Regions from separate parts of the Blautia sp. AF32-4BH genome, predicted to be linked through region 2. Evidence: predicted binding sites of a transcription regulator. Region 2 holds the regulator's gene; the other holds the start of a gene.

Region 1 (12,134 bases), on a different contig from region 2:
CCGCAACCAGACCAATTTTCAGGGATGAACCTGTTGCAGAGATCAGCTCAGTCAAAACATCACGGCCAAAGTTATCCGTACCAAGCACAAAGGTCTGACGGTTAATGACATCTTTTTCATTGATATACTGCTTGCTGTCGATGCTCTGAACCTCTTCCAGCTCACCGGTCTCTTCATTTTTCTCGGCAATAATGGTTGGAACATCCTCTAAAATACCGTCGATTTCGTTGTCGAGACGCTGATATTTTTTCTTTTTTGCTGCGATAAGGCCTTTCTGTTCTGCATTTGGGTCATATTTTTCCTCCCAAAGCGCAATCAGACCTTCTGCATCGGTAACATCGATTTCACTGGCATCTACACCGCCGTATTTTTCCAGCCATTCTGCCATCATAGAACGGTTGTCCATTGTCAGTTTGCTTTCAACGATGGATGCGGTTGCATCAACATTCATCTTATACGTTTTGCCGGAATTTACGGTGTCCTGAATCGAAAGATAGGTACCCGGTTTGAAAAAGTTTCCGTTTCCGATCATTGCCAGCGGATCTTTTGCCACAACAAACGGATAGATGATAATGGTCAGGAGAATTGCCAAGAAGATTACAAATCCTGTCACGAATTTTCCTGAATGAAAAATCTGTTTGATTGTATTTTTCATAGCGTATTCTCCTTTCTAATCCTGCTGGGATGCTTTGACACGTGGGTCAATGACTGCATACAGAAGTTCAACAAGCAGGTTGGCCAGCAGAACCATGATGGTAATGATTAACGTACAGGCAGAAAGCAGCGGATAATCCTGGCCGGTAACTGCTGAGAGCATCGTTGTTCCAAGTCCCGGGTAACTGAATACCATCTCAGCTACCAGGTTGCCGCCGATCATGGTACCAAGGGACATTGCGAGACCGGTGATCTGCGGAAGCATTGCGTTACGGAACACATATTTCACAATCGTATGATCCTTGATACCAAGGAAACGACTGTATTTTACATAGTCGGCATTCAATTCATAAATTGACATTGAACGCATACCAATCGCCTGGCCGCCGATCGTGATGATTACGATAGACCAGAATGGCAACTGGTAATGTGAAAGCACAGATTTCATAAAAGCAAGGCTCATATGCGGAATCATACTGCTCGCATAGCCGCCTGCTGCAGGTGCAATATGTAATTTCAGTGAGAAAATGAACAAAAGTACGGTTGCCATACCAAAGGCAGGTACGTTACTGATAAACAGGAATGCCGGAAGGATTGCCTTGTCGAAAACACCTTTCATATAAGCTGCAATTGCACCAAGCAGGTTACCAAGAATCCATCCAACAATAATGGCCGGAAGCTGTAAACATATGGTCCACAGAACCGAACTGGAAATAATATCGGATACGGTACGCGGATACTGGCTGAAAGAAACGCCGAAATCACCGCGAAGTGCATTTTTTACCCAGGTAAAAAACTGGACATACATTGGTTTGTTAATACCAAATTTTGCTGCATAGTCTTCATATACTTTCTGAATTGCAGTCGCATCGGTCATACCTTCTACCGATTTGGACGCAATAGTTGAAACCGGATCGCCCGGCATCAGACGCGGAAGAATGAAGTTCAGCAGCACTGCAAAGACTAACGTCAAAAGATACCACATGATCTTCTGCGTATAATACTTTTTCATTCCTTTCATAGAGGAACCCTCCTTCTGATTTTGTAAAAGCGGCCGGAGCACCCCGGCTCCGGCCGCCTCTGTTACAATTCAGTGTGTGCTTTCTTTCTGTTTGGCAAATCAGCCGTCAATCAGTTCCAGATTGTACAGTGCTGCTACGCCATAACCATCGGTGCAGTCCATCGGAGGAACATTGGTTCCATCGTCTTTCTGCGGATAGTTGGTCCATACGGACTCGTTTACTTCGTGGAATACCTGCGGTCTGTACATCAGCGGTACACACGGGCAATCTTCCAGCATAATCTTGGAAAGTTCTGTATAGTAATCTTTCAGTTTTGCATCATCGGTCTCATGAGGAATTGCTGCAAGGATTTCATCTACACGGTCGTTCTGATAATGACCGAAGTTACCACTGAAGTTAACCTCAAGATCGTTGTAATCAGAGCTCATGAAGAAACGGCATCTCATGTACGGGTTGGCAACCGATGTACCAGGGCCGGACTGCATGGTGATTTCGAAGTTTCCGGTACTGTAATCCGTGCTGTAGTTTGCTGCTTCCGGGAAGTAGGTCTCAATGTTGATACCAATATTCTTTCCTGCTGCTGCTACGATTTCAAGGGTTGCATTCCAGTCAGACCATCCTGTCGGGCACTCAGCCTTATAGGAAAGGTTCTTTCCGTTGTACTCACGGATTCCGTCTCCGTCGGTGTCTACGATTCCGGCATCGTCCAGAAGCTTCTTAGCACCTTCTACATCGGCATTGGACCACTGATACTCTTTTAAGGCATCCTGATCCACCATAGCCTGCTCAGCATCGGTCGGGTTCATGACAGAACGCGGAACATCTGCGAAGGTAGGAGACTGTCCGGACATTGCTGAAGAAATAACCTGATCGTAGTCAACTGCCATAGCGATTGCCTTACGAACAGCTACCTGATCCAGTCCTTCTACTTCTGTATTAAAGAACAGGGTAGGCATTGTCATACACAGCTGATACGGTGCTTCATCAACATAGGTAGAAATCGGAAGATCCTGCTCTAACCACAATTTCTGAAGGTCTGTGATGAATATCTGTGCCACATCAATATCACCATTCTGGAATGCGGTGGTAGCTGCTGCGTTATCTTTAAAGATCGGGTGAGAAATATATTTCGGAACCGGAAGCTTACCCCACATGGAATCTGCCTGTCCCCAATAATTATCATCGCGGATCAGAACTACGTTCTGGTCATTGTCAAAGTATTTTTTGTACGGTCCGGAAGTTACCAGATCGTCCATCTTATCCATTTTAATTGCTTCAGCATCGTTGTTGTTTCTGTCAGCTACGGTCTTCAGATAGTTTTCCTGCATGATATAAAGCATTGGAAGATATCTTTCCGCAAGAACCGGGTTAACTGCTTCGCCGGAGTCATCGGTTGTCAGTTTGAAGACTACGGTACTGTCATCCTGTGCAACAACATCTGCAATGTAGCTCTTCATTTCAGCGCCGGTAGAAGAATTGTAATCTACATGTGCATGATAGGTAGCTGCTACATCTTTTGCAGTAACCGGTGTGCCGTCATTCCATTTTGCGTCAGCTTTGATTTTCACTGTGATCTCGGTACGATTGTCGTTCCACACTGGATCTCCGTCTGCAAGCAACGGATACATTTTTGCATCCAATGGATTCCACATATAAAGAGTTTCATAAACAAGTACACGTGAAGCATCGCCCTGTGCTATAACCATTGCATTGTTTGAGTTTGCGGACATTGGGTTGTAATCATTGACGGTACCCCACTGCTGTCCTGCGAAGTAAAGAGTTTCATTTCTTGGAAGCTCGCCTACCACATCATCTGAACCTGTGGTATCTTCGCTGGAAGCATCTGCTGTGCTGGAAGATGCTGCTGTGGTATCGCTTGATGCATCTGCTGTTCCGCTGGAGGATGCTGTTGCTCCTCCGCTTGAACTAGTGCTTGTGCTTCCGCTGTCTCCACATCCGGCAAGCATCGTTCCTGCCATTGTCACTGTCATTAACAGTGCAAGGACTTTCATGTTACGCTTTTTCATACTTTTTACCTCCTTAAGGTTTTCGTTCTTGCTTGATGAATTCATTATACACAAAGACTGTTAGAAAAACAGTGTCTATTTTTTGTTTTTGGTGTTCTTTTTTTGTTTTATGTTGGTTAAATTGCTCATTTTACTCTTTTTAACTCCCTTTGTTCTGCTCATTTTTCACATATCCGTTTTCGCAACATCTGCACTATTTCGTCATTATGATTATTTGTGCTATTTTTCCGTCTTTTCCGACATTTTTCCGTTCGCTTTTTCCATCTCTTTGTGCTATGATGAATATCGTATCAATTTCAGGAGGTTTTTTCTATTATGAATACTGTTTCTCATAAGTACCGACAGTCAGCGCTTCTGCTTCTGACCGCTGCGATCTGGGGTTCTGCCTTTGTCGCACAGCAGACCGGTATGGATTATGTCGGACCTTTTACGTTCAACGCGGCACGAAACCTGCTCGGCGGACTTACGCTTCTTCCGCTGATTGTCTTTTTCTCCTCGCGTAAAAAGCGAACCCTGCCGCCGGATGCTTCGTCAGAAAATGGCACACAGCCAAAAACGCTCTGGGCGGGCGGTATTCTCTGCGGCATCGCACTGTTTGTCGCCTCAACTCTGCAGCAGATCGGCATCCAGTACACAACCGTCGGAAAGGCCGGTTTTATCACCGCACTTTACATCGTACTTGTTCCGGTCTGCGGTTTTTTTCTCCGAAAGCGTGTACAGCCGAAGGTCTGGCTCGCAGTTCTTATTGCCGTCGCTGGTCTCTATCTGCTCTGTATGACAGACGGCTCCTTCTCTTTGCAGAAGGGAGATTTTCTTGTGCTTGCCTGCGCGCTCGGATTTACCGTACATATTCTGGTTATTGATCATTTTTCTCCGCTTGTCAGCGGCATCAAAATGTCCTGCATTCAGTTTTTTACCTGTTCGATCCTGTCCGCTGTCTGTATGGTTCTCTTTGAAACCGTAAACTTCTCCGATCTTCTGCACGCCTGGATGCCGATTCTCTATGCCGGAATTCTCTCTTCAGGTATTGGCTATACCCTGCAGATCATCGGGCAGAAAGGATTAAATCCTACCATGGCTTCTCTGCTGATGAGCCTGGAATCCGTTTTTTCTGTTCTTGCCGGTTGGATTCTCCTTCATCAGGCTCTCTCCGCTCGCGAGCTCTCCGGCTGTATTCTGATGTTTGCAGCGATCGTGCTGGTACAGCTTCCGGACTTTCACAAAACCAACGCTGTTTCCTGATGTCATTCCTGTTTTGGTGTAAGAAAGATTCCTGTTTTGCGAGCTTCTTTCTTACGGCAGCTTGCTTTGATGACACAATTCCCCTCCGCCGCAGGTGATCCTGTCCGGAGGGCTTTTTTACGCCATTCGAAAATTTAACCGAATCAAGCAAGTCTCTGGCTTCCATTGCGAACATCCGCTTGCCTAACATTTTTATAGCATAAAAATACAAAATTCTGTATATTGATTGCAGGATTTTTTAATTCGTGCTACACTGTTTTTATTGTACCAATAAGCACTTATTTTATTAGGAGGTTCTGTCATGCCCGTTTTTGATTTCAGCAATTCCCCGGAAAAAGCAAAAGTTTCCGAATGTACGTATACTGTTTTCCGCACAAACGCACCGTTTACTTCTCCGGATCAGCCGATCCTAATTCTGGATACAAAAGAGAAGGCTTTCCCGCATCATCCCTGCGGTATTTTCACAAACCCATCCAAACGGACCTCGTTTGAATTTAAAGATGAAGAAGAATCCTTCATTGCCGACATTCTTCAGATCGATGCCCGTTTTGTCAGCCTTTTAAAATGGCTCGGTGAAAACCATATCAATGTCCGCCTTTCCGGTACACAAACATCCGACGGTTATGCAGTTTACAAAATCCGCGAGATCGCTTTCGGTGGCGGCGCAAAGCTTTCGGCTGAGGATGGATTTTTACAGTTTATGATTGAACGTCTCCTCGCCAGCAATGCACCGGAGGAAGAAATCGAAGATGAAGACCAGGAAGAAACCGGTGACAGCATGAAACTCACCAGCATCCAATCCATTACTGATTTTATGAACTGTGCCGGAAGAACGCTGCCGGATAATATCCGCCTTTGGGCGCGTCGAAATCTCGCTGTTGCCCGATCCCACGAGGTTTCTCCGGAGGAGCGGCGTCACGCACAGCGCGCTCTTTCCATGATGATGAATATCCAGTGGAAAAGCAATTATTTTGAAGCCATTGATCCGGTAGAAGCACGCCGGATCCTTGATGAAGAACTGTACGGCATGGAACGCGTGAAGCAGAGAATTATCGAAACTATCATTCAGATTAACAGGACTCATACGCTGCCGGCCTATGGTCTGTTGTTGATCGGTCCTGCCGGAACTGGAAAATCACAGATTGCTTATGCCGTTGCGCGTATCTTAAAATTACCGTGGACAACACTCGATATGAGTTCGATTAATGACCCGGAACAGCTGACCGGAAGTTCCCGCATCTACGCAAACGCAAAACCGGGAATCATCATGGATGCTTTTTCCATGGCTGGTGAATCCAACCTCGTCTTTATCATCAATGAGCTCGACAAGGCTGCCTCCGGCAAAGGAAACGGAAACCCGGCAGATGTTCTGCTGACCCTTCTTGATAATCTTGGTTTTACCGATAACTATATCGAATGTATGATCCCGACCGTCGGTGTATACCCGATTGCAACCGCAAACGACAAGAACCAGATCAGTGCTCCGCTGATGTCCCGCTTCGCTGTGATTGAAATTCCGGACTACACACCGGAAGAAAAGAAAATCATTTTCTCCCGCTATGCACTTCCAAAGGTATTAAAACGCATCGGTATGAAAGAAAATGAATGCATTCTGACACCGGAAGGACTCGATGCCGTAATCTCCTGCCACGAAAACACAAGCGGTATTCGTGATCTTGAGCAGGCTGCTGAGCATATCGCAGCAAATGCGTTATATCAGATAGAAGTCAACCATGTTTCCTCTGTTACCTTTGATGCAGAAATGGTACGTGAACTGCTCTTGTCCTGCTGATCTGCCTTATTTTCTATTTTGAAGGCGTATCAGGGTACGGCGAAAACCAGTGACGCAACAATTCACGCTCTGTGGTGCTGAAATTTTTTGCATTATTTTGGAGTGTGCTGTAAAATAGTTTCCTGTCCCCTCAGTCTGTACTTTCGGGCCGGGAACTATTTTATTTCTCCAGATATTTTCATAAAAGAAAGCCCCTGACACTTTCATGTCAGGGGCTTCCTTTCGGTCAATTCAGAAAATTTATTTCTGCGGACCAGCGGAAACAAGTGCTTTACCAGCAGCGTTTCCTTCGTATTTTGCAAAGTTCTTGATGAATCTTTCAGCCAGATCCAGTGCTTTGGTCTCCCACTCGGAAGCATCAGCATAGGTATCGCGAGGATCCAGGATAGCCGGATCAACGCCCGGAAGTTCAGTCGGAACTTCGAAGTTGAAGTACGGAATAGTCTTCGTCGGAGCTTCGTTGATAGCACCGCTTAAGATTGCATCGATGATTCCACGGGTATCACGGATGGAGATACGTTTTCCGGTTCCGTTCCAGCCTGTGTTAACCAGGTATGCTTTTGCTCCGCTCTTCTCCATTTTCTTAACAAGCTCTTCTGCATATTTGGTTGGGTGCAGTTCCAGGAATGCCTGGCCGAAGCATGCAGAGAAGGTAGGAGTCGGCTCGGTAATTCCGCGCTCGGTTCCTGCAAGTTTTGCAGTAAATCCGGACAGGAAGTAGTACTGAGTCTGCTCTGGTGTCAGAACAGATACTGGCGGAAGTACGCCGAATGCATCTGCGGACAGGAAGATAACATTCTTAGCTGCCGGTGCAGAAGAAATCGGGCGAACGATGTTCTCAATGTGGTTGATCGGATAAGATACACGAGTATTCTCGGTTACGCTCTTATCATTGAAGTCAATTTTGCCTTCTGCATCAACAGTAACGTTCTCAAGCAGAGCGTCACGTCTGATTGCGTTGTAGATATCCGGCTCAGACTCTTTGTCCAGGTTGATAACTTTTGCATAGCAGCCGCCCTCGAAGTTGAATACTCCGTTGTCGTCCCAGCCGTGCTCGTCATCACCGATCAGAAGACGTTTCGGGTCTGTGGAAAGTGTTGTTTTTCCTGTTCCGGAAAGTCCAAAGAAAATTGCGGTGTTCTCACCGTTCAGGTCTGTGTTTGCAGAGCAGTGCATGGAAGCGATGCCCTTCAGCGGCAGATAGTAGTTCATCATGGAGAACATACCTTTCTTCATCTCTCCGCCGTACCATGTGTTGACGATAACCTGCTCACGGCTTGTGATGTTGAATACTACTGCTGTCTCAGAGTTCAGACCCAACTCTTTGTAGTTCTCAACTTTTGCTTTGGATGCGTTGTATACAACGAAATCCGGCTCGAAGTTCTCAAGCTCTTCTGCTGTAGGTTTGATGAACATGTTAGTTACGAAATGTGCCTGCCAAGCTACCTCAACGATGAAGCGGATAGCCATACGGGTATCTTTATTTGCACCGCAGAATGCATCTACAACGAACAGTCTTTTGTTGGAGAGCTCTTTTTTGGCGATCTCTTTTACTGCTGCCCATGCTTCCTGGGTTGCCGGATGGTTATCGTTTTTGTACTCATCAGAAGTCCACCATACAGTATCTTTCGAATTCTCGTCCACAACGATGTATTTGTCTTTCGGTGAACGGCCTGTATAGATACCGGTCATAACGTTAACTGCACCAAGCTCTGTCTCCCGGCCTTTTTCATAGCCTTCCAGCTCTGGTTTTGTCTCTTCCTCAAATAACTGCTCATAAGAAGGGTTGTACACAATTTCTGTGGTACCGGTGATGCCATACTTTGTTAAATCGATCTGTGCCATCTTGTAATTAACCTCTTTCCTTTGATAGTAATACTGCTTCATTCTGCAAAATGCAGAAATTTGAAGGTATCCTTTAGAAGAAACCGGACCAGCCGACCTCTTCTACTCTAATTATACATAAAAGGCCAAAAAAATCAACTGAAAATCTTCCGTTTTTTTACAGAACGTGTCCCAAAATCTGTAAAAATTTTATAAACTTCGATTTTTCGAAGTTTTCTGACAATTGCATTTTTGTACACTTCATCCTGCAAATTGACATTTTTTGATTTTTTATGTTATAATATTAATAATTATGTTCGGAAAGAAGTTTCTTTATGTATTACGATCTGACCCGCGGGAAAATCTCCCGCTCTCTTATCCTGTTTGCCCTGCCGATGATCGCAGGAAATCTGTTGCAGCAGTTTTACAACATTGCCGACACCCTGATCGTCGGACGCGTTCTCGGAAGCAATGCGCTCGCCGCCGTCGGCTCCTCCTATACGCTGATGACGTTTCTGACTTCCATTTTTCTCGGCCTGTCGATGGGCGCCGGTGCGCTCTTTTCGATTTATCAGGGACGAAAAGATCTTTCTTCTTTAAAACTTTCGATTCTCCACGCGTTTCTGCTGATCCTTGCCGTTACGCTCGTGCTGAATCTCGCTGTTTATGCAGGCATCGAGCCGATCCTTACGTTTCTTCGCGTCCCGGATGAAGTCCGTCCCGGCATGCGGACGTATCTTCTGATTATCTTTGCCGGCCTTATTGCAACATCCGTATACAATTTCTTTTCCTGTATGCTGCGCGCGCTCGGAAACTCTTCTGTGCCGCTGATTTTTCTCGCTGTCTCTGCTGTGCTGAACATTGCACTGGATCTGCTCTTTGTCGCTGTACTGCCGTTCGGCATCGCAGGCGCGGCGCTCGCTACGGTTCTTGCGCAGTATGTGTCCGCCGTCGGTATTCTGCTCTATGTGCTGCTCCGCTGCCGCATGTGGCTGCCGTCAAAAAAAGAATGGCGTTTCAGCCATTCCATTTTAAAAGAGATTCTGAATCTTTCTTCGATGACCTGCATTCAGCAGTCGGTCATGAATTTCGGCATTCTGATGGTACAGGGGCTCGTCAACAGCTTCGGTCCGGCGGTCATGGCGGCATTTGCGGCCGCGGTGAAAATTGATACCTTTGCCTATCTGCCGGTGCAGGATTTCGGAAATGCCTACTCCACTTTCACCGCACAGAATTACGGGGCCGGAAATCACGAGCGGATCCGGCGCGGCACGAAAGATGCTTTTGCACTGAGCGCTGCTTTTTCCATCGTCATTTCTCTGCTTGTCAATCTGTTCGCGCATCCGCTGATGCAGATTTTCGTGAAAGCATCAGAAATGGAGGTCATCGCGATCGGCATACAGTACCTGCGGCTGGAAGGCTCGTTCTATCTCGGCATCGGATGGCTGTTTCTGCTGTACGGGTATTACCGCGCTGTCAAACGCGCCGAGATGTCGGTTGTTCTGACCGTCATTTCGCTTGGCATGCGTGTGGCGCTGGCATACCTTTTCTCCGCCACGGCGCTTGGCGTTGCCGGAATCTGGATCGCCATTCCGATCGGCTGGGCACTGGCTGATATGACCGGACTTTTCTTCCTGCGGCGTGCATTCCGATCGCAGAAGCCTGCATAAGTTCCGAATCTTATATCGCAGTACGGTTTTCTGCGGATAAACTGCGGAACTGCCCCGGCGTCTGGTGCATGCGTTCCTGGAAGACGCGGTTAAAATAGCTGATATTTCGGAATCCGCAGTCGCTCGCAATCTTGCTGATCGCCTCCTCGGTGGAAAGCAGCAGCCGGCAGCTCTCGGCAATCCGCAGGTTATTGACATACGTCACGGCGGAAATATGCATAATCGACTTAAAGAAGCGGCAGAAAGCGCTCTCACTCATATGAAACTGGCTCGCCAGTTCCGCGATTTCGAGATCCTCACAGAAATGAGCATTCATGTATGTGAGGATCTCTTTCATTCTGCTGACACGGTAATTCGTCGAGGCATCCGTTTTTCCGCCGTTCTTTTCTGCCGCACTGTAATATCCCTGCCAGATTTTCAGAAGTTCCGCTTTTAACAGCAGCTCCCAGCCCGGTTCTTTTCTTTCCTGCAGATTTCGGATCTCCTGCATGGCCTGTGCCGTTTTTTCTGCAAGGCGTGTCCCCCGCTCTGTCTTGGATGGAAAACGGATCTCGGAGGACAGCACTGGTTCGATATACTGCTGCTGGATCCGGTCAAGCGATGTGCCGGACAGAAAACGCGGCTGGAATACAACGGCAAGAAACGTAAATTCCTGTCCGTCGATTCCCTCTACCTCATGCAGACGGTTTGCATTGACAAAGGCGGTCTCCCCTTCCCGCAGGAGAAAGGTCTCGGTATCCATATGAAAAACAGCTTCGCCCTTTACTGCATAAAAGAGCTCCACTTCCTCATGCCAATGGCAGTACACCCGCACGGTACTCTGCAGGTCTGTCTCGAAAACGTGAATGCTCAGTGGAAAAAGCTCATCACCGTGGGGCTGTGTTTCTTTTCGGTAATTCATCTGTGAGAGCATATTTTTGTCTCCTCTCTTGTTTTGCTCTGCTGTCCCAATTGTAACACGAACTTTGCGATTCCGGCAAGTTTCCATGTTCTGCCGGCGAATCGCCCTTCCATGACCGTATTTTTCCTTCTTAAATGATAATAATTATCATATTTTATCAGCTTATTGACATTTCTTTTCATCCGCGCTATATTTTAGATACCCCGATAGGGTATGTGATTTCAAATTTTTCATCAAATCCCAGGAATACAGTCCGGCACGCTTTCGTTTCGCTGTATTCCCGGAAGAAAGCAGGTATTGTATGATTAAAACAGTCTTAAAAATTGATGGTATGATGTGCGGCATGTGCGAATCCCATATGAATGATGTAGTCCGCAAGAGCTGCTCTCCAAAGAAAGTAAACTCTTCTGCAAAAAACGGCGAGACCGTTGTCATCAGCGAAGCGCCGCTCGATATTCCGTATCTGAAACAGCAGATCAAGGACATCGGATATGAGCTGGTTTCGTATACGAGTGAGCCGTATGAGAAAAAGGGATTTTTCCATTTCGGACGATAAGCGGATTTCATGCCCTTCCTTTTGCAGTTTGTGCATCGGAAAAAAGCACCTTTTCAGAAGTTTATTTCCTTTTGGAAATCTGCCTCTGAAACGGTGTTTTCTATTTTTTATCTATGATTTGATCAGCCGCAGCAGCATCCGCAGGACGGCGGCGTTTCTTTCTCCTCTTTTTTCGGAGATTCTGCGCCCAGATCGTACCAGGTTGGGTCGATGTCGAATCTGCGGTTGTTTCCAAGATAGATCGGATGGGTCGGGTCTGAGGACAGGTAGGCGCGCTCGGTCGAAACCTTCCACTGTGCATCCCAGTCAATCTTCGGAAGTGCCAGATCGTAGTGTGTGCTGGCGCGGAAGCCGTCTTTCTCTCCCTCAATTCTTCCCTTGGCGTCTGCCGGCGGCACGGCAAAATCTGCAAAGAAGGTGTTCACACCGTCGAAATGGCCTTCGTT
Region 2 (12,134 bases):
TCCGTCTGGAAATCCGGCAGAAGGAATACGATGGAGAATCCCATAATGTGATTGCAGAATTGCCGGGAAAAAGAGAAGAATGGATCGTTTTAAGCGCGCATTATGATACGACATCGCTTTCGCATGGTGCATATGACAACATGAGCGGATGCGCAGGGCTTCTTGGAATCATGGAGCAGATGAAAGGGAAAGAGCTGAATTATGGTCTTCGGTTTGTATTCTGCGGAAGCGAAGAAAGAGGACTTTTAGGATCGAAAGCGTATGTCAGAGATCATGAAAAAGAACTGAGACAAACAGTACTGAACATCAATCTGGACATGATCGGAACGTATATGGGAAAATTTATCGCCTGTGTATCGGCAGAAGAAAAGCTTACCCATTACATCAGCTATATGGCTGCAGAAGTTGGATTTCCAATTGCGGCAGAAAACGGCGTCTATTCCAGTGATTCCACACCATTTGCCGATCATGGGGTTCCGGCTGTTTCGTTTGCGCGTATTGCCAACGGAAATGTCGCCCCGATTCACTGCCGCTACGATGTCAAAGATGTGATGTCGATGGAGCAGCTGCAAAAAGATATTGATTTCCTGACAGTATTTACCGGAAGATTCGCAAACGCAGCGGTCTGCCCGGTGGCAAGAGAAATACCGGAAACGATTCGGAAACAATTGGATGAATATTTGTTTCGCAAGAGAAAAGAAGCCTGATATACTTCGATCACGGATATGAGCAGCGAGACGAATTGCAAATAGGAAAAAGAACGACAGTGGCAGGAGAGAGAAACCATGAAAAAAATAGAACTGGTAGAAATCAGGCAGGTAAACGATGCCCTTGCAGAAATGGTTGCGCTGTTTCGAGTAGAACTGCGTTCCTATAAAGGAATTGCATCAAAACCGAACGTGGAAGACGGACGGGAAGAAATGAAGGAATACCTTTTAGCAGGATTTCCAGTGTTTGCCGCCACGGTGCATGGCGAATACGCAGGTTATGTTGTCTGTCGTATTGAGAGCGAGGTGGTGTGGGTGGAATCCATCTTTGTCAGAGAAGAGTACCGCCGGCAGGGAGTTGCTGCCGCACTGCATGGCAAGGCAGAAGAAATTGCAGCTTCTTATGGAAACGATACGGTTTACAACTATGTCCATCCCAATAACCACAGGATGATTGAATTTTTGAGAAAGCGTGGTTACACCGTTCTGAATCTAATTGAGATCCGTAAACCGTATCTGAATGAAAAACTGACGCAGACGATTACGGTTGGGGAACATGAATTTGATTATTGAGGGAGTCATTTTTATCCCACAATTCCAGAAAAGCCCGAAGTTCAGACGGAAGGCGCCCCTTGCGCCAGGCAAGCAGGATTTCGGTTGTAAGGTCTGCATCTGTGATGGTGCAGGCCTTTAATTTATGGGTAAGATTCAGCATGGAGGCCGGCAGAAGAGCGATGCCAAGGCCTTTTTCTGCCATTGTCATTGCCGTGCGGGCGTCCTCGCAGGTGAGATAGATATCGCAGAACAGACCTGCCTGCTCGAAAGCGGAGAGCATGTATTTCCGGTAGCGGTTCGACAGAATCAGCGGCTGCTCGGCAAGTTCTGTAAGCGAAAGGGTTTCACGCCCGGCAAAAAGCGGGTGAGAAGGGAGTGCCATGGCGGTGATGCTCTCTTTTAAAAGGGTCTTCGTCTCACAGCCATTTAAAACGATTGGCGTACGGAGCGTGGTGAGATCCACCATGTGATTTTCGAGCTGGTCTTTTAAAGCAAAGGTAGAACCCTCGTGGACATCGAAATGGATGTGCGGGTATTTCCGGGAAAATCGCAGGAGATAGTCGGCGAGCAGTGAAACGGTGGATGGCGTCATGCCGATGTGGAGTGTCGCAGACTGACTGGATTTTACGACTTCGCGCCTGGTGAGATCCGCAAACATCAGAAGCGTTCCTGCCTGTTCATACAGTGTTTTTCCTGCCTCGGTCAGAGTGATTTTCTTTGTGCCGCGGATGAGAAGAGGCACCTGAAGCTCTTCCTCCAGCATTTTGATCTGATAACTTAACGGCGGCTGTGTCATATGCAGCACCCGTGCCGCCCCGCTGATGGTTCCCGCGTCCACGATGGCGCGGAAGTATTCGAGTTGTCGAAGTTCCATAAAAATCCTCCTGAAAAAACTATATAAAAATTATTTAATATCAATATAAAAACAATAATTTACATATAGAATACGCCATGCTATACTGAAAAGCAAGTGAAAAAGAAGGGAATGAGGGAACAAATGAAACGAATTGATTTCGAACATGGAACCGTAACCGGAAACATCCTCGGGGCAGCGCTCCCAATGCTGGTTGCTCAGATTTTGAGTCTGCTGTACAATATTGTAGACCGCGTCTACATCGCGCGGATCCCGGAGGTAGGAACGGCGGCACTCGGTGCAGTCGGTCTGTGCTTTCCGCTGATCGTTATCATCACAGCATTCAGCAACTTGTTTGGAAGCGGCGGCGCTCCGCTGTTTTCGATTGAGCGTGGAAAGAATGATCAAAAAAAGGCGGAACGTATTATGAATACGTCGTATTCCATGGTATGTGTCTGTGCTGTCATACTGATGGTGATCGGCTTTTTGTTTGCCCGTCCACTGCTGTCACTGTTCGGTGCATCGGCAGATGCGATGGTATACGCGTATCCTTATATGATGATTTATCTGATCGGAACTTTGCCGTCAATGGTGGCAACCGGCATGAACCCGTTCATCAACGCGCAGGGCTACTCGACCGTTGGCATGCTTTCCGTCACGATCGGAGCGGTCGCAAACCTGCTGCTTGACCCGCTGTTTATCTTTGTGTTTGGCTTTGGTGTGCAGGGGGCTGCGATTGCAACTGTGATTTCCCAGACACTTTCCGCAGTGTTCGTTCTGTATTTCCTGACCCGGAAATCGGAACTGAAAGTGCGCTTTGTGCGGAAAGATGAAATTTCTGAGTGTGCAGGCTATGCGAAAAATATTGTCAGTCTCGGTACCGCCGGATTTATCATGCAGCTGACCAACAGCCTTGTCACGATCTGCTGCAACAATGTACTTTCTGTGACCGGCGGTGATATTTACATCTCTGTTATGACGATCGTATCGAGCGTGCGTCAGCTCGTCGAGACACCGATCTATGCAATGAATGAGGGAACTTCTCCAATTTTGAGCTATAATTACGGTGCACGCCGTCCGGCCCGCGTGCGCAAGGCGATGTGTGTCATGAGTGCGATGATCCTCGGCTATACCGCAGTGATGTGGAGCGTGATTGTTCTGGCGCCGCATGCGCTGATCGGTATTTTCAGTTCGGATGCGGTACTGACCGCAGATGCGGTTCCGGCTCTGAAGCAGTACTTTGCAGCATTCATTTTCATGGATCTGCAGTACATTGGACAGACCGTATTCAAATCTCTGAATAAAAAGAAACAGGCGATCTTTTTCTCCCTGCTCCGAAAAGTCTTCATTGTTGTACCGCTCACCTATCTGATGCCGTACGTACTCCACATGGGAACGGACGGTGTATTCCTTGCCGAACCGGTATCAAACGTAATCGGCGGAAGTCTCTGCTTTATCACCATGCTGATTCTGGTTCTGCCGGAATTGAAGCGAATGGAGCAGCAGAAGTAATAGTTTTGAAAAGTTTTTGGAAAAAGTACAGGAAGATATTTACCGAAACCGTTTCGGCAGATATCTTTCTGTTTTTGTTGCGATACATACGATAAAAAGGGTTAGATTCCCCTTTTTCGCTGCGCTGCATTCGAAGAGAGCTGCCGGTGGCAGTTTCTGCAGGTGAAAAAATTATAAAGTATAGCTAAAAACTATTTTGTTGTATCGAAGATAAGTATTTGATCTTTCCGGAAATTCACGCTACACTGGAAACAGAAAAAACAAAAGAACAGGAGAGGGTTTTTATGGAAGAAAACAAAATGGGAACGATCCCGGTCAGCCGTCTGGTGATTTCCATGGCGCTGCCGCTGATGCTGTCACTTCTGATTAATTCGCTTTACAACTTCGTAGATTCCGTGTTCGTTGCGCGGGTTTCTGAGGATGCACTGACGGCAATTTCCCTGGCGGCTCCGATGCAGCTCATTGTATCATCGCTCGGTCTTGGAAATGCGGTCGGCCTGAACGCCGTCATTTCCCGGGCACTTGGAGAAAAGAATCAGAAAAAGGTAAAAGATGCAGCGAGCGCCGCGCTTTTTCTTGCATTCTGCTCGTGGATTTTAAACAGTATTTTATGTATCGCATTTGCCCGGATCTATTTTGAAAGTCAGTCCGGCGGCAATGAAGCCATCGCAGCGTATGGCATCCAATACTTAAGTATCTGTATGATCGCGTCTCTCGGCCAGATGGGACAGTGGGTCTTTGACCGGTTTGTTATGGCAAGCGGAAAAGCGCACCTTTTTATTTTTACACTTTCCGCCGCATCGCTGACAAATCTGATTCTCGATCCGATCTTTATTTTCGGCTGGTTCGGCCTTCCGCGGATGGAGACGGCCGGAGCTGCGCTGGCAACCGTCATCGGCCAGTTTGTGGGCTGTCTTGCCGGAATGATGATTAATAAAAAGTGGAACCCGGAAATCCCGTTTGCCTTTACGCTGAAACCGGACTGGGTGAGTGTGCGTGAGATCATAAAAGTCGGTTTTCCGTCCACGCTGGTACAGATTCTGACCTCGGTTGTCAACATGGCGATGAATGCGATTATTATTACCTTTTCTTCGACGGCAGTTGCTGCTTTTGGTGTGTGCACAAAGATTCAGAATATTACAACCGTCGGTGTTCACGGTATCACAAACGGTCTGATTCCGATTGTAGCGTACAATTACGGCGCAAAGCAAAAAGAAAGAATCCGTCAGTCGATCCGGTACGGCATTCTTTACGGCGGCGGACTGTTTCTTATCTTTTTTGCCGTGCTGGAATTCTGTCCTGGCGTTGTACTGAAACTTTTTGATGCCTCGGACAATCTGATGCGCATCGGAGTTCCGGCGCTCCGCATTCTGGCAGTGGCCTATCTGCTTTCGATTCCAGGCCTGATCTATCAGGCGGCGTTGCAGGGACTTTCCCTTGGAAAAGAAAGTATGTACATATCCATGACACGCCAGGCGATTCTGCCGCTGGTGTTTGCATTTCTTCTCAAAGGATCTGGAAACCTGAATCTGATATGGGGCGCCTTTGTCCTGGCTGAGCTCTGCGGCATCCCGCTTGCAGCAGCTCTCTGGAAACGGAAAGGGGAAAAGCAGATTCAGTTTTAAGTATAGAAAAGAAAAACAAAAAGGCTGTTCTTTGCGAAAGGCAGCCTTTTTTGCATACCATAAGATAAGAATACACAGGGGCTTATGGATGAAAGAGCAGGAAAATCTGACAGGAAAAGGAATTACAGCCGCCGTGCTGGATACAGGGATTTTTCCCCATATGGATTTTGACGGCCGGATTGTAGCCTTCCGGGATCTTGTGTACGGGCGGGAGACGCCTTACGATGACAATGGACACGGAACGCATGTCTGTGGTATCCTTGGCGGAAGTGGAAGAGCGTCCGGCGGAAAATACCAGGGTGCGGCACCGGGATGCCGGTTTGTCGTAGTGAAGATTCTGGACCGAAGGGGAAATGGAAGAAAGCAGGATATCCTCGCGGCGATTGACTGGGTGTGCAAAGAGCGAATAAGACTTAATATCCGCATTTTAAATATTTCAGTGGGAACAACAGAGCAGGAAAAAACGGTGGATGATCTGCTAGTACAGGCGGTGGAGCGCGCCTGGGATGACGGGATCACTGTTGTGACAGCGGCCGGAAATCTGGGGCCCGCTCCGGGCAGTATTACGGCGCCGGGGAGCAGCAGAAAAGTGATCACCGTGGGAGCGGGCGATCTGCTGGAGCCAAGAAGAGGAATCTCCGGATGCGGCCCGACACGGGACTGCGTCTGCAAACCGGATCTTGTCGCGCCTGGAAAACGTCTCATTTCCTGCGCGCCTGGAAGAAGCAGGAAGGAATATGTGGTGAAGAGCGGCACCTCGATGGCGGCACCGCGGGTGTCCGGAGCCGTGGCTTTGGCACTTGAACGGGTTCCGGATCTTACAAATGTCCAGGCGAAAATGCTGCTTTGCGAATCGGCGAGAGACCTTGGCCTTCCGCGCAACCGTCAGGGGCATGGGATGCTTCAAACAGACCGTTTTCTGTCTCTTCTGTGAGACACTGTGCGGCAGCATAAAAAAAGAAAAATGAAGGAAAACACCTCTCATCCTGCAAAAATTGTGTGAATTTATGGGAAAATGCCAAAAAATCAGGCGAATTTTGACTTGACAAGCTATAGGATACTTTATACAATAAACGGGAATAGAAAAAGGAGGCCTACTATGGAAAAAATTCAGATGACCACTCCTCTGGTAGAGATGGATGGAGATGAGATGACCAGAATTCTCTGGAAAATGATCAAAGATGAGCTGCTTCTCCCGTTTATTGACCTGAAAACGGAATATTACGATCTGGGACTGGAACACAGAAACGAGACGAACGATCAGGTAACCGTAGATTCCGCAAACGCTACCAAGAAATACGGTGTAGCAGTCAAATGTGCCACCATTACGCCGAATGCAGCGCGTATGACCGAGTACAATCTGAAAGAAATGTGGAAGAGCCCGAACGGAACGATCCGTGCCATGCTCGACGGAACCGTTTTCCGTACCCCGATTGTCGTAAAAGGCATCGAGCCGTGCGTGCGCAACTGGAAAAAACCGATCACGATTGCCCGTCATGCATACGGAGATGTCTATAAAAATGCAGAAATGCGCATTCCGGGACCGGGAAAAGCAGAGCTGGTTTATACGGCTGAGGACGGCACCGAGACAAGAGAGCTGATCCACAACTTCACCGGCGCCGGTGTCATTCAGGGCATGCACAATCTGGATAACTCCATAGAAAGCTTCGCGAGAAGCTGTTTCGAGTACGCACTGTCCACGAAACAGGATCTGTGGTTTGCAAGCAAGGATACGATTTCCAAGAAGTATGATCACCGCTTCAAGGATATCTTCCAGGAGATCTTCGATGCAGAGTACAAAGAGAAATTTGCAGAAGCAGGCATTACCTACTTCTACACTCTGATCGATGACGCCGTTGCCCGCATCATGAAAGCAGAGGGCGGCTTTATCTGGGCCTGCAAGAACTACGACGGCGATGTCATGAGCGACATGGTATCCTCCGCCTTCGGTTCCCTTGCGATGATGACTTCTGTTCTCGTATCCCCGCACGGATATTACGAGTACGAGGCTGCGCACGGAACCGTACAGCGCCACTATTACCGTCACTTAAAAGGTGAGGAGACATCCACCAACTCCGTGGCCACCATTTTTGCATGGACCGGCGCACTCAGAAAACGCGGGGAAATGGATGGAAACGCAGAACTTTCCGCATTTGCAGACCGTCTGGAAAAAGCAACGATCGCAACGATCGAGAGCGGAAAAATGACAAAAGACCTTGCGCTGATCACCACCATGGAAAATCCGACCGTATTAAACAGCCGTGATTTCATCCTGGCCATCCGCGAGGAGCTGGAGAAATAATTAAACGAAGCAAAAAAGAAAGCCGATCCGGCATTCCCGCAAAAAGGGATGCGCCGGACCGGCTTTTTCTGTTTTGAATTTTCCGGGGAAAACCAGGCCTATTCGGCAAGCTCTTCCCATTTTTCATACAGCTCTTCGAGTTCCGCGGCAATCTCTGCTTTCTCTTTGCTTAATTTCACACACTCTGCCACATTCGTTGCGACTTCCGGTTTCGACATTTCCTCATCAATTTCCGAATCGCGTGTCTCAAGCTCTTCAATTCGTTTCTCCGTCTTTTTCAGCTCGTTTTCTTTCTTGCGGAGACGTGCCTGTTCTTCTTTCTGCGCTTTCCAGTCCAGCTTTGTGGAGGAGGCTTCGGAAGGAGCCGCTGTTTCTTCCGGAGCGGCGGCATCGGCAGCAGGAGCATAGATGCGGGTCAGCTCTTCTTTTTTCTCCAGATAGTAATCGTAATTTCCGATATAGTTGACGAGTGTTTGTCCCGTCAGCTCCAGAATCCGGGTTGCAGTCTGATTGATAAAGTAACGGTCGTGGGAAACGTACAGTACCGTTCCAGTGTAATCCTTCAGCGCGTTTTCCAGAATCTCCTTTGATACGATATCGAGGTGGTTGGTCGGCTCGTCGAGGATCAGGAAGTTGGCGTTCGAGAGCATCAGCTTGGCAAGGGAAATTCGTCCGCGCTCACCGCCGCTCAAGGTATGAATCGGTTGGAAGACATCGTCGTTTGTAAACAGGAAGGCGGCCAGCACATTTCGGATTTCGGTGTTTGTCAGATATGGATACGCGTCGGAAATCTCCTGGAAAATGGTCTTTTCCATGTGGAGCACCTGATGCTCCTGATCGTAGTAACCGATCTGTACACGGCTTCCAAGTGTAAAAGAGCCGACATCCGGGCGGATGACTTCGTTTAAGATCTTTAAGATCGTCGTTTTTCCCGTTCCGTTGTTTCCGATGATTGCCACGCGCTCGCCGCGCTTGATTTCGAAATTCAGATCCTGGAAAAGCGTCTGTCCCGGGAAGGCTTTGGAGAGGTGCTCGACGGTCAGCACATCGTTTCCGCTTGTGATGCGCGGTTCCAGACGGATCCGCATATCGGAGCGTACTTCGGTCGGCTTTTCCAGCACATCCATTTTGTCCAGCATTTTTTCACGGCTCTCGGCGCGTTTGATGGATTTCTCGCGGTTGAAAGATTTCAGCTTTGCAATGACTTCTTCCTGATGGTGGATTTCCTGCTGCTGGTTGACCCAGGCATGGTAAGCGGCTTCACGGAGCATTGCTTTTTTCTGACTGTAGGCGGTATAGTTTCCCTCAAAAGTTGTTACTTTTTTATTGTCCACTTCAACGACTTTTGTGACAACGCGGTCGAGAAAGTAACGGTCATGGGAGACGATCAGGACGGCTCCGCTGTAATTTAAAAGATACGTTTCGAGCCAGGAGATCGAGTCCATATCGAGGTGGTTGGTCGGCTCGTCGAGCAGAATGATGTCCGGTTTGGTGAGCAGCAGTTTACCAAGTGCCACGCGGGTCTTCTGACCGCCGGAGAGGGAGTCCACCTGTTTTTCAAAATCGCTCTCGGAAAAGCCAAGACCTTTTAAAACACCGACGACTTCACTGCGGTACGCGTATCCGTTTTCCAGTTCAAAGGTATGGGAGAGGCGGGTGTAGGTGGAAAGAAGTTCATCCAGCTCTGTACCGGATTTTGTATTCATATCACTTTCCATCTGACGGAGGCGTTCCTCCATATCGATCAGATTCTGTTTCGCGGTCAGCACTTCCTGGTAAATGGAAAGGTGTCCGGTCAGATCCTGATGCTGGGCGAGATAGCCCATCGTCTTTCCTTTGGAGAGGATGACCTCTCCCTCATCGGCCCTCATTTCGCCGATGATGATTTTTAACAGCGTCGATTTTCCGGCGCCGTTGATGCCGACCAGTGCGGCTTTTTCGCGTTCTTCTATATGAAAAGATGCATTTTTGATAATTTCCGTTGTCCCGAATGCTTTCGAGATATTCTGACATGCAAGAATCATGTGGTTCCTCCAGATAACATATTTCTGTATTTTGACATAATACACCATCCTTATTATAGAGAGTAATACACAAAATTTCAAGAAATCTTTGACAATTTTCTATCAACCATATATAATATGAATATATGCAGGTGTAAATAAGGAGGAATTTATCTTGGAAGAAAAAGGAATTTCGCGGGCAGTTATCAAAAGACTTCCTAGATATTATCGTTACCTGGGCGAATTGCTGGAGGACGGAGTAGAACGGATCTCTTCCGGTGAGCTGAGCGAGCGGATGAAAGTGACAGCTTCCCAGATTCGCCAGGATTTAAATAATTTCGGCGGCTTCGGCCAGCAGGGGTATGGTTATAACGTGCGGTATCTGTACAGCGAGATTGGAAAAATTTTAGGTCTGGACAGAGTCCACAATATGATTTTTGTCGGAGCCGGAAATCTGGGACAGGCGCTTGCTAATTATGCGGCCTTTGAAAGAAGCGGATTCAAAACGGTCGGTATTTTTGACGTCAACCCGGTATTAAAAGGAATCTCCGTGCGCGGAATTGAAATCCGCATGGCGGACGAGCTTCCGGAATTTATCAAGGAACACCATGTAGAGATTGCGGCTTTGACACTGCCAAAAGCAAAAGCGGTAGAGATGGCAGAGATTCTCGTGGACAACGGTGTAAAAGCAATCTGGAATTTTGCACATACCGATCTAAACTTAAAACTTCCGAAAGATGTGATCGTCGAGAACGTCCATCTTTCCGAAAGTCTGATGCGTCTCTCCTACAATCTGACCAGATATGAGGCGGAGCATCCAAAGAACAATTAAGAAACCAAAACAAAAGCAGGAGAGTCTTCGGGAAACCGGAGACTTTTTCTGTTCACTTTCCGGATAAGGCAGGAAAAGGAGGAAAAGCGATGAAACGGATTCTTACAGCAGCACAGATGAAGCAGGCAGACCGCAATACGATCGAAACCATGGGGATACCGTCCCTGGTACTGATGGAGCGCGCAGCGCTGTCCTGCGTGGAGGAGCTTCAAAATGGAACATGGGATACAGGAAAAGTCCTTGCTGTGTGCGGTCCCGGAAATAATGGAGGGGACGGTGCGGCAATTGCACGGATTTTAAAGACGAAAGGGGTGGATGCGGAACTGTTCTGTCTTGGAAATCCGGAAAAATACAGTGAAGGCATGAGAGCACAGAAGAAAATTGCGGAAAATTATGGGGTCCGTGAGGTTAAGAATCCGGATTTCCGGGAATATACTGTTATCATAGATGCCATCTTTGGAATTGGCGTATCCCGTCCGCTGGCAGGGGAGTACCGGAGGGTAGTGGAAGCAATCTGCGCAAGCGGTGTTCCTGTTCTTGCCGTGGACATCCCTTCGGGGATCCACACGGATACCGGAGAGGTCCTTGATGCGGCGGTGAAAGCCAGAGCCACGGTGACATTTGCCTGTGCAAAGCCAGGGCTTCTCTTTGATCCCGGAAAACGATATGCCGGAGAGGTCCTGGTCCGTGATATCGGAATCGGCTTTGATGCAGGAGAAGAGGAGACGCCCTGGTACGGTTCAGTGGAAAAAGAAGATCTGGACCGGTTTCTTACCCGCACGCCGATGGGAAATAAGGGAACCTTCGGAAAGGTGCTGGTACTTGCCGGTTCCGGTGCCATGTGCGGAGCCGCTGTTTTGTGTGCCAGGGCAGTCCTTGCATCCGGTGCCGGCATGGTAAAGGTTGTGACAGAGGAAAGAAACCGTACGCCGCTTTTCTGTGCCCTGCCGGAAGCAATGGCGGATTTCTGGAAGGAGGATGAGCCGCTTCCGGAAGAAGCCCTGCTGCAGGATCTCGCCTGGGCGGACGCTGTTGTTGCGGGACCGGGACTTTCCAAAAGCCGGACGGCAAAAGAACTGCTCGTTTTTACGGTGCAGCACACAGAAGTTCCTCTTGTTCTGGATGCAGATGCGCTGAACCTGATTGCAGAAGATGCAGAGATTCTTTCGGGCTGCCGGGCAGAAAAAATTTTAACGCCTCATGTAGGAGAGCTTGCACGGCTGCTGCACATGACCATTGCAGAATGCCAGCGTGACCCGGCAGGAAGCGCCGGAAGGGCAGCCGAAAAATACCAGGCCTGCTGTGTACGAAAGGATTCCGTAACCGTGACAGCAGAGGAAGGGCGTGAGCAGTATTACATAAACACAAGCGGAAGCAGTGCGCTTGCGACGGCGGGAAGCGGCGATGTGCTCGCGGGAATCACAGGCGCCTTTGCAGCAAAACGTCAGTGTGAAAAAAACGAGAAAAAAATCAGCCTTGCCAAAACAGCGGCACTGGCGGCATATGCGCATGGAAAGGCGGGAGAGGCTGCGGAAGAAAAAAGCAGTGCTTCCTATGTAACAGCATCCGAGATTATCAGAGGATTGCAGTCAATCTGAGCAAAGCAGATCAGAATCACGGGTTCCCAAAAGGACTCCGGGCGGACTTTTTTGAAGCGCCGGATGAAATTTGTGAATACCTCCGGAAAAACAGGCAATATTAAATACATGGAAACGATTTTAAAAGGCGTAAAACGCCGGATCGTT

Evidence for each region. The regulator Rex, encoded in region 2, represses fermentation and respiration genes when NADH is low (regulators of the CRP and FNR family bind a similar motif). The targets are predictions, from matches to a motif close to ATTGTTAANTANTTAACAAT.
Region 1: a site for Rex is predicted at 8,854-8,873, ahead of pckA (phosphoenolpyruvate carboxykinase (ATP)). Genes of this name have one in related genera too.

What each region holds. Positions count from the first base shown of each region.
Region 1 is NZ_QTVL01000012.1:88,630-100,763, forward strand. It holds gene DWZ44_RS13915 (ABC transporter permease) at 1-655, opposite strand, end outside; gene DWZ44_RS13920 (ABC transporter permease) at 671-1,675, opposite strand; gene DWZ44_RS13925 (ABC transporter substrate-binding protein) at 1,775-3,703, opposite strand; gene DWZ44_RS13930 (DMT family transporter) at 4,019-4,945, shown strand; gene DWZ44_RS13935 (AAA family ATPase) at 5,247-6,737, shown strand; gene pckA (phosphoenolpyruvate carboxykinase (ATP)) at 6,978-8,582, opposite strand; gene DWZ44_RS13950 (MATE family efflux transporter) at 8,897-10,231, shown strand; gene DWZ44_RS13955 (AraC family transcriptional regulator) at 10,242-11,144, opposite strand; gene DWZ44_RS13960 (heavy-metal-associated domain-containing protein) at 11,434-11,688, shown strand; gene DWZ44_RS13965 (hypothetical protein) at 11,811-12,134, opposite strand, start outside.
Region 2 is NZ_QTVL01000001.1:390,064-402,197, forward strand. It holds gene DWZ44_RS01870 (M28 family metallopeptidase) at 1-707, shown strand, start outside; gene DWZ44_RS01875 (GNAT family N-acetyltransferase) at 786-1,280, shown strand; gene DWZ44_RS01880 (LysR family transcriptional regulator) at 1,249-2,136, opposite strand; gene DWZ44_RS01885 (MATE family efflux transporter) at 2,260-3,627, shown strand; gene DWZ44_RS01890 (MATE family efflux transporter) at 3,912-5,252, shown strand; gene DWZ44_RS01895 (S8 family peptidase) at 5,341-6,186, shown strand; gene DWZ44_RS01900 (NADP-dependent isocitrate dehydrogenase) at 6,352-7,554, shown strand; gene DWZ44_RS01905 (ABC-F family ATP-binding cassette domain-containing protein) at 7,653-9,578, opposite strand; gene DWZ44_RS01910 (redox-sensing transcriptional repressor Rex) at 9,733-10,389, shown strand; gene DWZ44_RS01915 (NAD(P)H-hydrate dehydratase) at 10,479-11,987, shown strand.